DNA from 4 places in the Cyanobium sp. WAJ14-Wanaka genome. Region 1 is predicted to be linked to each of the others. Evidence: predicted binding sites of a transcription regulator. Region 1 holds the regulator's gene; each other region holds the start of a gene.
What was found. Region 1 encodes NtcA, which controls nitrogen genes in cyanobacteria. Its sites were predicted from a motif close to GTANCNNNNGNTAC; they were not measured.
Positions count from the first base shown of each region.

Region 2: a site for NtcA is predicted at 1,645-1,658, ahead of KBY49_RS04810 (ammonium transporter). Genes of this name have one in related genera too.
Region 3: a site for NtcA is predicted at 1,801-1,814, ahead of KBY49_RS06390 (ammonium transporter). Genes of this name have one in related genera too.
Region 4: a site for NtcA is predicted at 1,820-1,833, ahead of KBY49_RS07865 (circularly permuted type 2 ATP-grasp protein). Genes of this name have one in related genera too.

Region 1 is NZ_JAGQAZ010000002.1:597,228-600,691, forward strand. It holds gene KBY49_RS09705 (resolvase) at 1-416, opposite strand, end outside; gene KBY49_RS09710 (DUF3084 domain-containing protein) at 413-1,609, opposite strand; gene ntcA (global nitrogen regulator NtcA) at 1,651-2,391, opposite strand; gene KBY49_RS09720 (cob(I)yrinic acid a,c-diamide adenosyltransferase) at 2,617-3,216, shown strand; gene dcd (dCTP deaminase) at 3,232-3,464, shown strand, end outside.
Region 2 is NZ_JAGQAZ010000001.1:847,120-850,583, reverse strand. It holds gene KBY49_RS04815 (P-II family nitrogen regulator) at 1-123, opposite strand, end outside; gene KBY49_RS04810 (ammonium transporter) at 130-1,581, opposite strand; gene KBY49_RS04805 (glutathione S-transferase family protein) at 1,714-3,003, shown strand; gene KBY49_RS04800 (DUF2808 domain-containing protein) at 3,046-3,464, shown strand, end outside.
Region 3 is NZ_JAGQAZ010000001.1:1,134,708-1,138,171, reverse strand. It holds gene groL (chaperonin GroEL) at 14-1,648, shown strand; gene KBY49_RS06390 (ammonium transporter) at 1,867-3,114, shown strand; gene msrB (peptide-methionine (R)-S-oxide reductase MsrB) at 3,133-3,464, opposite strand, start outside.
Region 4 is NZ_JAGQAZ010000002.1:216,391-219,854, reverse strand. It holds gene KBY49_RS07870 (alpha-E domain-containing protein) at 1-316, opposite strand, end outside; gene KBY49_RS07865 (circularly permuted type 2 ATP-grasp protein) at 310-1,767, opposite strand; gene KBY49_RS07860 (aminotransferase class IV) at 1,896-2,789, opposite strand; gene KBY49_RS07855 (anthranilate synthase component I family protein) at 2,786-3,464, opposite strand, start outside.

The DNA.
Region 1 (3,464 bases):
CGGCGCTTGAGTTCCCGTTTCAGGTGGCCTTCCACCAGTAGCTGGGCCGCTAGATCATCCAGGTCGCGGGGGGGGAGGCGCAGGCCCCTGGGCACTAGGCGCCTGAGGCCTTTGGGGGGGAACAGCTGCCAAAAGCGATGCCGGGCGGCCAGGGTGGTGCCGTATTCGTCCACGAGATGGGTTTCTAAACCGAATGGGGCAATGGCATGAAGCCAGCCCCTACTGCCGGTGCCGTTGCCAATTACCAGGCTGGCTAGGCCTTCGCCCCGCCAATGGCCCAGCCAGGCGAGGGCCGCGTCCGGTTCGAGAATGGCGGCCTGTTCGATCCAGCCGCCCTCCCGATCGGCAATGACGAGACCGCATTTGCTGCGGCCTGGGTCGATGCCGGCAATTAGGCAATTCGGCTTCCAGTTCACCGAAGGTTGCCCCGGGCGCCACCCTTCTGTAGATCGCCATCCCGATCCCAGCGCAGTTCCACCGCAATGGGATCGGGAGTGTCAGCACTTTGAACAGCGACCGCCGAAAGGGCAACGACAAGGCCCCTGGGTCGTTCGCTTAACTCCGAGCTCAGTTGCCGCACCGCGGCTGGATCCACCTGAAGGCCATCCGCCACCGTGCCCTGGCGCTGGGCTCGGGCATAGGCGGCAGCGAGCAGCAGATTTAGGCGTCTGTTGATCGCCTCGGGATTGCTGAGATCCCCTTCCAGGATGGTGCTGGCAAGCACTTCACCGGCCTTGATCACGGGTCGGTTTGGCCGGAGGTCGGGGAAGGCCAGCACCTGCCTTTCCCCGCGCAACACATTGGCTGCCGAAATCAGGCTCACTACCCAGCTGCCTGGTTTGGCAAGCATTTCTTCGAGTTTGGCAATGTCGCTACGGGGCACCAGCAGAATTTGCCGATCAGCGTTCTGGCCCGGCAGCACCCTGCGAAAGGCATTGAGGTTGGCCTGCTGCAACAGGGCCGTAACCACGGATTTTGCCTGGCTTGGCTGCTCCAGCTTCACCTTGGCGCTGGCCAGGATTTGACCGCTGCTGATCACCACATCGCCGCGGCGGAAGGCAATCAGGTTTGTCTCCAGATCCTTGAGCTCTTTTGTGCCGGCGGCAATTTGGCTGCGCACCTGGGCCAAATCCCTTTCGTTGCTGCGGATTTCGGCATCCCGCACCTGTAGGTCGCGGCCCAAGCGGCTGCGTTCCGCCTCCAGTTGCCGGCGCTGGGCCAGCAGCGGTGCCAGGCTCCTACGCAGGGTCACCAGCCTGGCTTCCGATTGGTTTAGTTGGCCCTGGAAGCGGGCCTGCTCCTTTTCTGCCTGCTTCCGCTTGGCTTCGCTCGTGGCCAGGTTGCTGCGGCTGGTTTGCAGGCGAGTTTCCAGCTTGTCGAGCTCAAAAAGCCCCACCCGCAGCCGTTCACTCACCAAAAGCATTAAGCCCAAAGACACGGCACTGATCACGCTGCCGGTGAGCACGGTGATCAACACGGCCGTGCGTCGGGGCCGCATCTGAAACAGGCTTAAACGGGCCTTGCCCACCCGGCTGCCCAGGCGATCACCAAGGGTCGAGAGCACGCCCCCAAGCACGAGCAGCGCCAGGATCAGAAGCCAGCCCGACACAGGTTTCAGCAGGGGGTACCAGTATCCCCCGGCGAAAGGCTTTAGCTAAAGCGCTTGGCCAGGGCGATCGGATCAAACACGGTGATTTTTTTGCGATCGATCTGCACCAGCCCTTCGTTGCGTAGGTCGCCCAGCAGGCGGGTGATTGTTACCCGGGTGGAGCCAATGGCCTCGGCGATCGCCTGGTGTGAGAGGCGCAGATCAATGGTGATCCCCTCGTTGCCAGGCACCCCAAAATCCCGGCAGAGAACTAGCAGAAAGCTCACCAGCCGCGAAGACATATCGCGGTGGGTGAGGGTTTCTATCATCGTTTCGGTCTGCAGAATCCTCGAAGAAAGGCCCTGCAGCAGGAGCAGTCCGACGCTGGCGTCCTGTTCGATGGCCCGCCTTACGGAGGTGGCCGGCGCCGTAACCATCTCCACCCTGGTGAAGGCAATCGCGTGATAAAACCTGTCTGAACGCTGGCCCGTCAGCAGCGACAAGACCCCGAAAAGGCTGTTTTCGCGGAGTAGGGCCACCGTGATTTCCTCTCCGGATTCGTAGACCCGTGAGAGGCGGACAGCGCCGCGGCGCAATAGGTAGACCCGTTCTGCGGGGTCTCCGGGAAAGAAGATGGTTTTCCCCCGTTCAACCGTTTCAACGCTGCTACCAGAAAGGGAGCGGATTACCTCCAGCAGGGTTGCGGAGCCCTGGCTCGCCACACCGACCCCCGCCACGCTGCCGGGGGAGCCGGTTGACGGTGTGTTGGCCGTACGGCTGAATCCGTGGATCACGCCAACCATCGGGATGGACAGATGGCAGGAACCTAGGTACCACCGCTGCCTCAACATGTAGCAACCCGCACCTTTTTGGCGCCCCATGCCCTGGCGCGGCACCAGTAGTACGGATGCTTCCACTATCGGTAGTGTCCTTTCCTTGTAAAAGGCCCCTACGCCGCTACATTCAGATTCTGCGGCATTCGCCCCTAGGGCTGGCTGCGTTCCTAAAGCCAGATCTCCGGGGAGTTGATGACCGCCAGCCTGTCTGCTGCCAACCCAAACCACCAGCGCCCGCAGCGGTTGGAGTTGGTGGCCGGTGGCATCCAGGCCCATGCCCCCAGGCCCTTACGCATTGCCGAGCAGTCGGAAGGTCTGCTTCAGATCCATACGGCCCCTTTCCGGGGCAGCTTTGGCTCCGTTCTCAGCCAGGCCCTACGCGCTGCTGGTCTTGGTAGCCGGGTGCTGGTTTCCCAGCTGCTCAAGGGCGGGGTGGAGCAGGGGTTGGCCAACAGTGTTTGGCTATGTGGCCGCCTGCAGTGGCTGCGCCCTGCGGTGCCAGCTTGTTTGGCCGAAACTGCGCAAGCTGAATTTGCAGATGGCGGCGCCTTGGCCGCCGTGCAGGAGGTTTGGGCCTTCAGCCGCGAGCAGCTGATCAGTGGGGCGGTGGACCTAATGGTGCTCGATGAACTTGGCTTGGCGATGGAGCTGGGCTACCTCCAGCCGGCCGAGGTGCTAGATGCGCTTGAGCGCCGTCCAGCCCACCTGGATGTCATCCTTACTGGCCCTGCCATGGGCCCTGCCCTGATGGCCCTGGCTGATCAAGTTACCGAGCTGCGTCGCGGCTTTTAGGTTCTCTCTCCCGTCATGCTGAAAAACGACCTTTGGATCAAGGAGCAGGCCGCAGAGGGCATGCTCGAGCCATTTCAATCCAGCCTTGTTAGGCATCTCGATCCAGAGAATGGTGCCTCGCCTGTACTGAGCTTTGGCTGCTCTTCCTATGGCTACGACCTGCGCCTTTCGCCCAAGGAGTTTTTGATCTTCCGCCATGTGCCGGGCACGATCATGAATCCGAAGCGCTTCAATCCCGCCAACCTCGA
Region 2 (3,464 bases), on a different contig from region 1:
ACCCTTTTGTTGACCGAATCCGCGGGCTTCGGAGACGGTCATGCCGACAATTTCGATGTCAACTAGGGCTGTTTTAACGGCATCCACCTTGGATGGCCTAATCATGGCCGTGATTTGTTTCATGATCGATTAACCGTTCATGGGATCGTAGGCCTCTTCACCATGGGCAACGAAGTCGAGACCGCGCTCCTCTTCGGATTGGCTAACCCGTAGGCCAATTGTGGACTTGATGATCAAAAGGATGATCAAGGTGCCAATACCTACGAATCCCCAGGTGACCAGCACTGCCTGGAATTGGGCGCCCAGCATGGCCAGGTTGCCGCCCTTGGCCAGGATCTCGGCGGATTTGGGGAAATAGTCCGCAGGGACCAGGGCTGGAGCGGCCAGCAGGCCGGTTAGCAAGGCGCCAACCGTGCCGCCGATGCCGTGCACCATGAAGGCATCCAAGGAATCATCGAATTTGATCGAGGCCTTAACCCGCACCGCAATCAAGCAGGCGGTGGCGCTCAGGGCTCCAATTACCAGGGCTGGACCCATGTAAACGAAACCAGCTGCGGGGGTAATGCCCACAAGCCCTGCCACGGCACCGGTGGCGCCACCAACTGCGGTGGGCTTGCCATCCACGAACCACTCGATCATGCACCAGGTGAGCAGGGCAGCCGAGGCTGCTGCGGTGGTGGTTAGGAAGGAAAGGCCGGCCCCCTTGGCTGCGAAATAGCTGGCGCCGTTAAAGCCAAACCAGCCGAACCAAAGCAGGCCTGCACCCAGGAGGATGTAGGGCACGTTGTGGGGAGGGCGTTGACCGTCCGGGTAGGTGCTGCGGGGGCCCACGATGGCCGCAGACACAAGGGCGGCAACACCGGCAGCGATGTGCACCACGGTGCCACCGGCAAAGTCGATGGCGCCGATTGCACCGAAGGGACCGATGTAACCACCACCCCAAACCATGTGGCAGAGGGGGCAATAGATAAAGAGGCTCCAGAGCAGGCTGAACCAGAACCAGGCCTTGAAGTTGATCCGCTCAACCACCGCGCCTGAGATCAGGGCTGGAGTAATGATTGCGAACATGCCCTGGAAAAGGGCAAATGATGTGGCGCTGATGTTGAAACCATCGGCCAGGGGAGCATCCCCCAGCGGACCACCGACGCCATTGAGGAACATTGCCCCCAGGCCACCAATGAAGGGGCTGTTGAAACCAAGGTCGAAGGAAAGGCTGTAGCCAATTACTACCCAGAGCACCCCGATGAGACCCATCAGGAAGAAGCTCATCATCATTGTGTTGAGCACGTTCTTGGCGCGCGTAAAGCCGCCGTAGAAGAACGCCAGGCCCGGGGTCATCAATAACACCAGGGCTGAGCCCATCAACATCAACAGGGTGTCGGCACCATCGGTGACCCCTGGAGCGAGGGCTGCCTGGGCCTTGCCAGCCATCAGGGGCAGGAGGCCTGCGCCTGCGGCCATCAGAATTAACGCGTAGCGCTGCATCTGGGGCTGTTGAACGCCAGCTAGAACTCGCTGACGAAAAAGATCAAAGGTGGCAAGTGGTGTCTTTCCACCGCCGGCCATGGGGACATGGGTCATGAAGGGGAGATGCCTCGCCAACGTTCGCTTAGGCACAGTCCCCCACGGCGGGGGGGAGGGTGTGTAGCAACTGCAACCAAACTCCAAATTGGTGCCGGGCTGCCTAAAACGGAACCCAGTTCTTCTTCCCCCATGGCCGCTTCAACTGCTCCCAGCTGGCAGGAGCTCGAGCAGGCGGTAGGCGCCCTCCAGCCCCTGGATCGCATCGAGGGGCCCACCAACGCCCAGGCCCAGTTGCGTTTATTTGGCCTGCCGGAGGCCTCCGTGCGGGTGACCCTCTACCGCGACCACCACGCCTGGTGCCCCTATTGCCAGAAGGTCTGGCTGTGGCTCGAGGAAAAGCGGATCCCCTATCGGATCCGCAAGGTGACGATGTTTTGCTACGGCGAAAAGGAAAGCTGGTTTAAGCAGCTGGTGCCCTCGGGCATGCTGCCCGCCCTCCAGCTGGATGGCCGCCTGATCACCGAAAGCGACGTGATCCTGGAGTCGCTCGAGGCTGCCTTTGGACCCCTGGGGGCGGGGCTAAACGATCCGGAGGTGTTGCCCCTGCGGATGTTGGAGCGGCGAGTCTTTCGCGCCTGGTGCCAATGGCTTTGCCGGCCCAATCCCAATTCGCAGGAGGAGGAAAGCGGCCGTTTGCGCTTCCAGCGCAGCGCCGTGGCCATGGAAGAGGCCCTTGCCGTAACGGCCGGACCCTTTTTGCTGGGGCCAGAGCCGGAAACGGCCGACCTGATCTTTGTGCCCTACCTCGAGCGGATGGCGGCGAGCCTGGCCTACTACAAGGGCTACCTGCTGCGCCAGGAGCATCCGGCGATCGACCGCTGGTTTGCGGGCCTAGAGCTGCGCCCCACCTACCTGGGTACCCAGAGCGATTTCCACACCCACGCCCACGATTTGCCGCCCCAGATGGGGGGCTGCCATGCCAATGGCAGTCGGGCCCAGCTGGCCTTGGCCAGCCGCATTGATAGGGGGCCCTGGCCCATTGGCAGTGGCCCCTGGCCCATCGGCAGTGATCCGGGCGCGCCCGATCTGGAAACCTCCCAGGCACCGCCAGCCAATTCGGCCCTGCTGGCTCTAGCCCGGGTGCTGGCCCATCGAGGCCCAATTTTGGAGCGCAATCCCTTGGGTGCGGAGCTGTTTGATCCGGCCCTGCGTGCTGCCCTTAGCGGTTTGCTGCCGGGCTGCGAACCCCTGGCCCCGCCGCCAGGTACGGCGCCAGGCCTGCGTTACCTGCGCAATCGCATCAACGTGCCCCGCGACATGCCCCTGCATGCGGCCCGGCGGCTGCGCCAGGTGCTGGGGGCCAGCGCCGATCTGGATGGGGCTTGTCAGGGATCTGCCGACCCCGCCCTGGAGGGGCCGCCGATCCCGTTCCAGCATCGCCGCGACCAAAACCCCCTGCCCTTCCTGGCGGCCAAGTAAGCCCACCATCCCTAGGGTTTGATCACTTTGCAGCGGAAGTCCGTGAAGCGAATAGAGGTGAAGCGAATAGAGGTGAAGCGTCTGTCGGGTCGGTTGGCCGGCGGCTTGATCTCGGGTGCCCTAGGGGCGGCCTTGGCGGTTTTGCCCGGCTTGGCCCTTGAGCTAAGGGGTGCCACCTACTTCACCAAGCCGCCCTGGTCGGTGGATTTGATCAGCTACCAAACCTACACCTATGAAACCCGGCCTGAGTATTACTTCCGGGTCAGTTTGGATGCGGCGGCAGGGGCGCCCCTGGGGGGGCTGACGATTCGCCAAACCAGGGGTGTTGATCGGCAGTTTCCCTTCTCCGTAGATCGCACCACTGCCTTCCTTGGCGGCACGCCCCGCCGGGGGGGCGAGAAGATCCCCGTGGGGGCCAGCTTCGAGGAGGCAGCCAGGCTGTTCACGATCACATTCCCCGA
Region 3 (3,464 bases), on a different contig from region 1:
TAGATCGCCTTCCATGGCTAAGCGCATTATTTATAACGAGCAAGCCCGTCGGGCTCTCGAAAAAGGCATCGACATCCTTGCCGAAGCCGTTGCAGTGACCCTGGGCCCCAAGGGCCGCAACGTGGTGCTCGAGAAGAAGTTCGGCGCCCCCCAGATCATCAATGACGGCGTCACCATCGCCAAAGAGATCGAACTGGAAGACCACATCGAAAACACCGGTGTGGCCCTGATCCGTCAGGCCGCCAGCAAGACCAACGACGCCGCCGGTGACGGAACTACCACCGCCACCGTCCTGGCCCACGCCATGGTCAAGGCTGGCCTGCGCAACGTGGCCGCCGGCGCCAACGCGATCACCCTTAAAAAGGGCATCGACAAGGCTTCCGAATTCCTCGTCAAAAAGATCGAGGAGCACGCCAAGCCCATCAGCGACAGCACCGCCATTGCCCAGGTGGGCACCATCTCCGCCGGCAACGACGAAGAGGTGGGCCGCATGATCGCCGACGCCATGGACAAGGTGGGCAAGGAGGGCGTGATCTCCCTCGAGGAGGGCAAGTCGATGACCACCGAGCTGGAGGTCACCGAAGGCATGCGTTTCGACAAGGGCTACATCTCGCCCTACTTCGCCACCGACACCGAGCGGATGGAAGCGGTGCTCGAAGAGCCCTACATCCTTCTTACCGACAAGAAGATCGGCCTGGTGCAAGACCTGGTGCCCGTTCTTGAGCAGATCGCCCGCACCGGCAAGCCCCTGCTGATCATCGCCGAAGACATCGAGAAGGAAGCCCTAGCCACCTTGGTGGTGAATCGCCTGCGCGGTGTGCTGAACGTGGCGGCCGTCAAGGCTCCTGGTTTTGGCGACCGTCGTAAGGCCATGCTCGAGGACATCGCCGTTCTCACCAACGGTCAGCTGATCACCGAAGACGCCGGTCTGAAGCTGGAGAACGCCAAGCTGGAGATGCTGGGTACCGCCCGTCGCATCACCATCAACAAGGACACCACCACCATCGTGGCCGAAGGCAACGAGGCTGCGGTGAAGGCCCGCTGCGAGCAAATCCGCAAGCAGATGGACGAAACCGACTCCTCCTACGACAAGGAGAAGTTGCAGGAGCGTCTGGCCAAGTTGAGTGGCGGCGTCGCCGTGGTGAAGGTGGGTGCTGCCACCGAAACCGAGATGAAGGACAAGAAGCTGCGCCTGGAAGACGCCATCAACGCCACCAAGGCGGCTGTTGAAGAAGGCATCGTTCCTGGTGGCGGCACCACCCTGGCCCACCTGGCTCCCGCCCTCGAGGAGTGGGCCAAGGCCAACCTCTCCGGCGAAGAGCTGATCGGCGCCACGATCGTGGCTTCTTCCCTCACCGCCCCCCTGATGCGCATTGCCCAGAACGCTGGTGTAAATGGCGCTGTGGTGGCTGAGAACGTCAAGAACAAGCCCTTCAACGAGGGCTACAACGCAGCTACCGGTGAGTATGTCGACATGCTGGCTGCCGGCATCGTGGACCCCGCCAAGGTGACCCGCTCTGGCCTCCAGAACGCGGCCTCCATCGCCGGCATGGTGCTCACCACCGAGTGCATCGTGGCCGACATGCCCGATAAGAAGGACTCTGCTCCCGCCGGCGGCGGCATGGGCGGCGGCGACTTCGACTATTGATCTCAGGGCGATTGCTCTCAGGGCGGGTGGTCTTCGGATCACCCAATCTCCAATTCTTCAGTCGTATCAAGGGGACCTGCGGGTCCTCTTTTTTTATGCCCGCCCGCCGGAGCCCCTATTCGGTAGCGAATTGAACAGAAATTGGAGCTTTAGTAGCGACTGCTACTAAACGCTGCGCCTTGGCCCCGCAGCTTGGTTCTTTCGCTCCCGCCCCCGTAGTGCAAGCCTTACAAAGCGCCAACAACGGCTTTGTGCTGTTGTGCGCGGCCCTGGTGTTGATGATGACGCCGGCATTGGCGCTCTTTTACGCCGGTTTTGTGCGCAGCCGCAACGTGCTCAACACGATGGTGATGAGCTTCTCGGCCATGGCCCTGGTCAGCGTGCTGTGGGTTTTGTATGGCTACAGCCTGGCCTTCTCCCCTGGCTCTGGTCCTTCGGCTCCATTTATTGGCGGTCTGCAGTGGGCGGGCCTTAGCAACTGGTCTGTGGCCTATGGCGATGGCCAGCTCAGCCATGGGGCGGTGGCCTTTTTCCAGCTCACTTTTGCGATCATCACGCCAGCCCTGATCTCCGGGGCGGTGGTGGAGCGGATGAACTTCCGCGCCTGGCTGGCCTTTGTTGTGCTGTGGAGCACCTTTATCTATCTGCCCCTGGCCCACATGGTTTGGGGTCCAGGGGGCTTCCTGGGGGTGGAGGGCCTGGGCGCCCTGGATTTTGCCGGTGGCCTGGTGGTTGAGATGGCCTCGGGTGTGGGTGCTGCCGTGGCGGCCACTGTGATCGGCAGGCGCCGCTCCTATCCGGGCCATGGCGCCCCGCCCCACAACGTGCCCTTCATCCTTCTCGGTGCGGGTTTGCTCTGGTTTGGCTGGTTTGGCTTCAACGGCGGCAGCGCCCTGATCGCCGGCAACCTGGCGTCTTTGGCCTGTCTCACCACCAATACCGCCGCGGCGGCGGCGGCGGTGGGCTGGATGGTGATTGAAACGATCCAGCGGGGCAAGCCCACGGCGGTGGGGGTTGCCACGGGCGCGGTGGCGGGCCTGGTGGCGATTACCCCGGCCGCTGGTTTCGTGAGCCCCCTCGGGGCGTTGTTGATCGGGTTTATGGCGGCCTTGATTTGCAGCTATGCCCTGCAGTGGAAAAATCGCAGTGGTTTGGATGACAGCCTCGATGTGTTGCCCATCCACGGGGTGGCGGGCTTTCTGGGCATGCTGCTAACTGGTGTCTTTGCCCTGCAATCGGTCAATCCCGCCGGGGCCAATGGCCTGCTGGCGGGCAACTCCGGCTTGCTGGTGATTCAGCTGAAGGCCGCTGGCTTTACGGCCCTCTGGGTGGGGGTGGGCACCTACGTGGTGTTGAAGTTGATTGCCCTGGCCATACCGCTGCGGGTGAGCGACCAGGAAGAGCGCCAGGGCATGGACATCCAGGCCCACGGCGAGGAGGCTTATAACACCGAATTCACGGGCTAAACCCAGCCATTGCCAGCCTCAGCTGGCAATGAAGTTCAGCGCCACTCCGTTGTTGCAGTAACGCTTGCCCGTTGGCTTGGGGCCGTCATCAAAGACGTGGCCCTGGTGGCCGCCGCAGCGACGGCAGTGGTATTCACTGCGGGGCAGAAGCAGTTTGAAATCCAGCTTGGTGACCACTCCGCCAGCAAGGGGTTCCCAGAAGCTGGGCCAGCCGGTGCCGCTGTTGTATTTGGCCTTGGAGCTGAACAGGGGCAATTTGCAACCTGCGCAGACAAAGGTGCCAGCCTTTTTTTCGTTGTTTAGGGCACTGCTGAAGGGTTGCTCGGTGCCCTCCTGGCGCAGCACCACAA
Region 4 (3,464 bases), 380 kb from region 1:
ACATTTCCGTGGTGATCACCTCGCGGATTTGGCGGGCGTTTTCCCGGGCAAAGGCGATGCAGTTGATGATGCTGTTGGGGTTTTCTTCGTTGCGCACCAGGAAGCTGACCACATCTTCCGGGGTGGCGGAGGGGTGCAGCTTGTCGAAGAGCTCCCGGTCCCCATTGGCCTCGATTAGGGGTAGCCAGGGTTCGGCGCTGCCGGGGGGGCAATCGAGGGCCATCGCTTCGCTTACTTCAACGAAGCGGGAGATGTTCTCTGCCCGCTCCACGTAGCGGTTGATCCAGTAGAGGCAGTCGGCAACTCGACTCAGCATGGGACAAACTCCTGGGCCGAACTTTCATCGACTATCCAGGTGTCCTTACAGCCGCCGCCCTGGGATGAATTCACCACCAGGGAGCCCCGGCGCAGCGCCACCCGGGTCAGGCCACCCGGACTGATCCAGGCCCCCTTACCCCGCAACACGTAGGGCCGCAAATCCACGTGGCAGGGAAATAGCTCGCCTTCGCTGAGGGATGGCACCGTCGAGAGTTCGAGGGTGGGTTGGGCGATGTAGTTGCGGGGGTCGGCCTTGATCTTTTCCGCAAAATCAGCAATTTCAGCCTGGCTGGCATGGGGCCCGATCAACATTCCGTAGCCCCCGGCTTCAGCCACCGCCTTCACCACTAGTTCGCCCAGGTGGGCCAGCACATAGGCCTGGTCATCTGGGCGGGAGCAGAGGTAGGTGGGCACGTTTTCAATGATCGGCTCTTCCCCCAGGTAGTAGCGGATCATTTCCGGCACGTAGGCGTAGATCTGCTTGTCGTCGGCCACACCCGTGCCCGGGGCATTGGCGATGGCTACCCGGCCGGCTCGGTAGGCGCCCATCAGGCCCCGCACCCCCAACATCGAATCGCTGCGAAATACGGCTGGATCAAGGAAATCGTCGTCGATGCGGCGGTAGATCACATCCACGGGCTCCAGGCCACTGGTGCTGCGCATCCAAACCCGGTCTTCCTGGCAGAGCAGATCCCGGCCTTCCACCAGCTGGATTCCCATCTGTTGGGCCAGGTAGCTGTGCTCGAAGTAGGCGCTGTTGAAAACTCCAGGGGTGAGCAGCACAACCTTGGGGTTGTCGGTCCAGGGGGCAAGTTCCCGCAAGGTTTGCAGCAGATGGGAGGGGTAGTCGTCGATCGGTTGGACCGTGCGCCCCGAAAACAGGCTCGGGAACATGCGCTTCATCACGCGCCGGTTCTCGAGGAAATAGGCCACCCCGGAGGGGCAACGCAGGTTGTCCTCAAGCACGCGCCAGGTGCCTTCACCATCCCTGACCAGATCAAGGCCAGACACATGGCACCACTTGCCGAGGGGGGGCTGAAAGTCCCGCATCTCGGGCCGCCAGCCCTGGGAGCTTTCAACATCTGCGCGGGGAACCACCCCGTCGTTGAGAATTTTTTGGGGCCCGTAGACGTCTCCAAGAAATTGGTCGATCGCCTCAAGCCGTTGAACCAAGCCCTGCTCCAGGCGTTGCCAATCCGCCAGGCCAATGAGCCGGGGCAGGGGGTCGAAGGGCAGGATTCTCTCTACGCCCTTATTACCGGAATCGTTGAGCCGGAAGGTGGCGCCTAGGCGTTTGAGCAGCATGCCCGCGGCCGCATGGTTCCGATTCAGTTCGGCCAGGCCCAGCTGACCCAGGGAAGAGAGCAGGGGTTGGAGGCTGCTGCGGGGTTGGTCAAAGGCACTGAAGTATTCGTCGTATCCCCGGGTGGGTCGGTATTCGGTAAACATTCCCCGCCCGTGACAGCTGGGCTGATCCTGGCCAGCAGGGGCTAATGCCCGAGTGCCTATTGCTACAAACCCAAGGCTTGCGTGGCAGTTTGCCCAGGGTTAGTGCCTAGTTCGGATTTATGAATTGCTCAAGTTGTGATTCCCGGCGCCGCCAGCAATTGCCGCCATAGGGCTTCAGGTTCAGGGGCGATCGGCAGGGGCTGGTCGCCCAACTGGCTGATCGGCCGGCAGCCCAGGCTGTTGATCAGTAGGGCGCCGGCGCTGGCGTGCAAATCAGCGGCGCCAATCACCTTTTCTTTGGCCAGGCCCAGCTGCAGGGCCAGGCCGCGCATTACCCCCGGGAGGCAACCGCTGGCCAGGGGAGGGGTGATCCAGCCAGAACTGCTGAGCACCAGGAGATTGGCGCTGGTGCCGCAGCTCAATTCGCCTGGGTGCGGGCCCCCCGAGCAGGGGAGCAGGGCGTCGTCGAAACCGGCGGCTACCGCCTGGCGGCGGGCCTGGATCGCCGCTCCGTAGGCCATGGTTTTGCAGCAACTCAGCAGGCTGGTGGCACTGCGGCTTTCCGTGGGACTGACGAACAGCCGCACCGGCGCAAAGTTTGGGCGGTAGGGATTTAGTTGCAGCCAGAAGCGGCCGCTTTGCTCGCTGGGCAAATCCAGGCCCCGCCCGGCCCCGCTCGGCCCCCCGCTCGGTCCCCCGCTGGCCCGGCTCCAATTGAGCCTGAGGGCACCGCCTGTGATGCCGCTGCGGCTAACTGCTTCGCCAATCAGTTTTTGCACCTGGCCTTTGGCCGGGGGCTCGGCCATGGCGAGCAGGTGGGCGCCCCTTTGCCAGCGGGCCAGGTGTTCCTCAAGCCTGCAGCTCACACCTGCTTCCACCAGCAGGGTTTCAAAAATCCCATCGGCCAGCAGTAGGGCCCGATCACTGATGGGAATGGCCAGATCGTCGGGGCTGCCCCAACTGCCCTTTGGCCCGGGTTGGTCGATCCAGGCGATCGCTTTGCCGGGGCCGTCCGCACTCATGCCAGGGCCTCCAGCAGGGGCTTCAGCTTCCAGCCCATTTCTTCTGCTTCAGCCGCTGGATCGGAATCGGCGACGATGCCGCAACCGGCATGTACCCGCAGCCTTTGGTCCTTGATCACAACTGATCGGATCAAGATGTTGCTATCGAATTGGCCATCTGGAGCAAGCCAAAACAGGCTGCCGCAGTAGGGCCCCCGGGGCACCGGTTCCAGGCTTGCCAGCCGTTGAGAAGCCCGAATTTTGGGGGCTCCGCTGATGGAACCGCCGGGCCAGCAGGCCCGCAGCAGGTCCACCAAGTTGCGCTCAGGTTGCAGGCTGCCCCGCACCACCGAGGTGAGGTGGTGCACCTGGCGATAGCTCTCTAGACCCACCAGTTGGCTCACCCCAATCGATCCGGGCTGGCAAACCCGGCCCAGATCATTACGGAGCAGGTCCACGATCATCACGTTTTCGGCCCGATCCTTGCCGCTGGTCACCAGGGCGGCGGCTTCGGCTGCATCGGCCTGGGCATCGCTGCGGCGCGGGCGGGTGCCCTTGATCGGTCGAGTTTCCACCTGGCCGTCCTGCCCCAGCCGCAGGAAACGCTCCGGGGAGCTGGAGAGCACGGCTTCGCCCTGGGCCCCAGCGCCGGCGATCGCCAGGCCCCCAAAGGGGGCGGGGCAGCCCTGGCGCAGG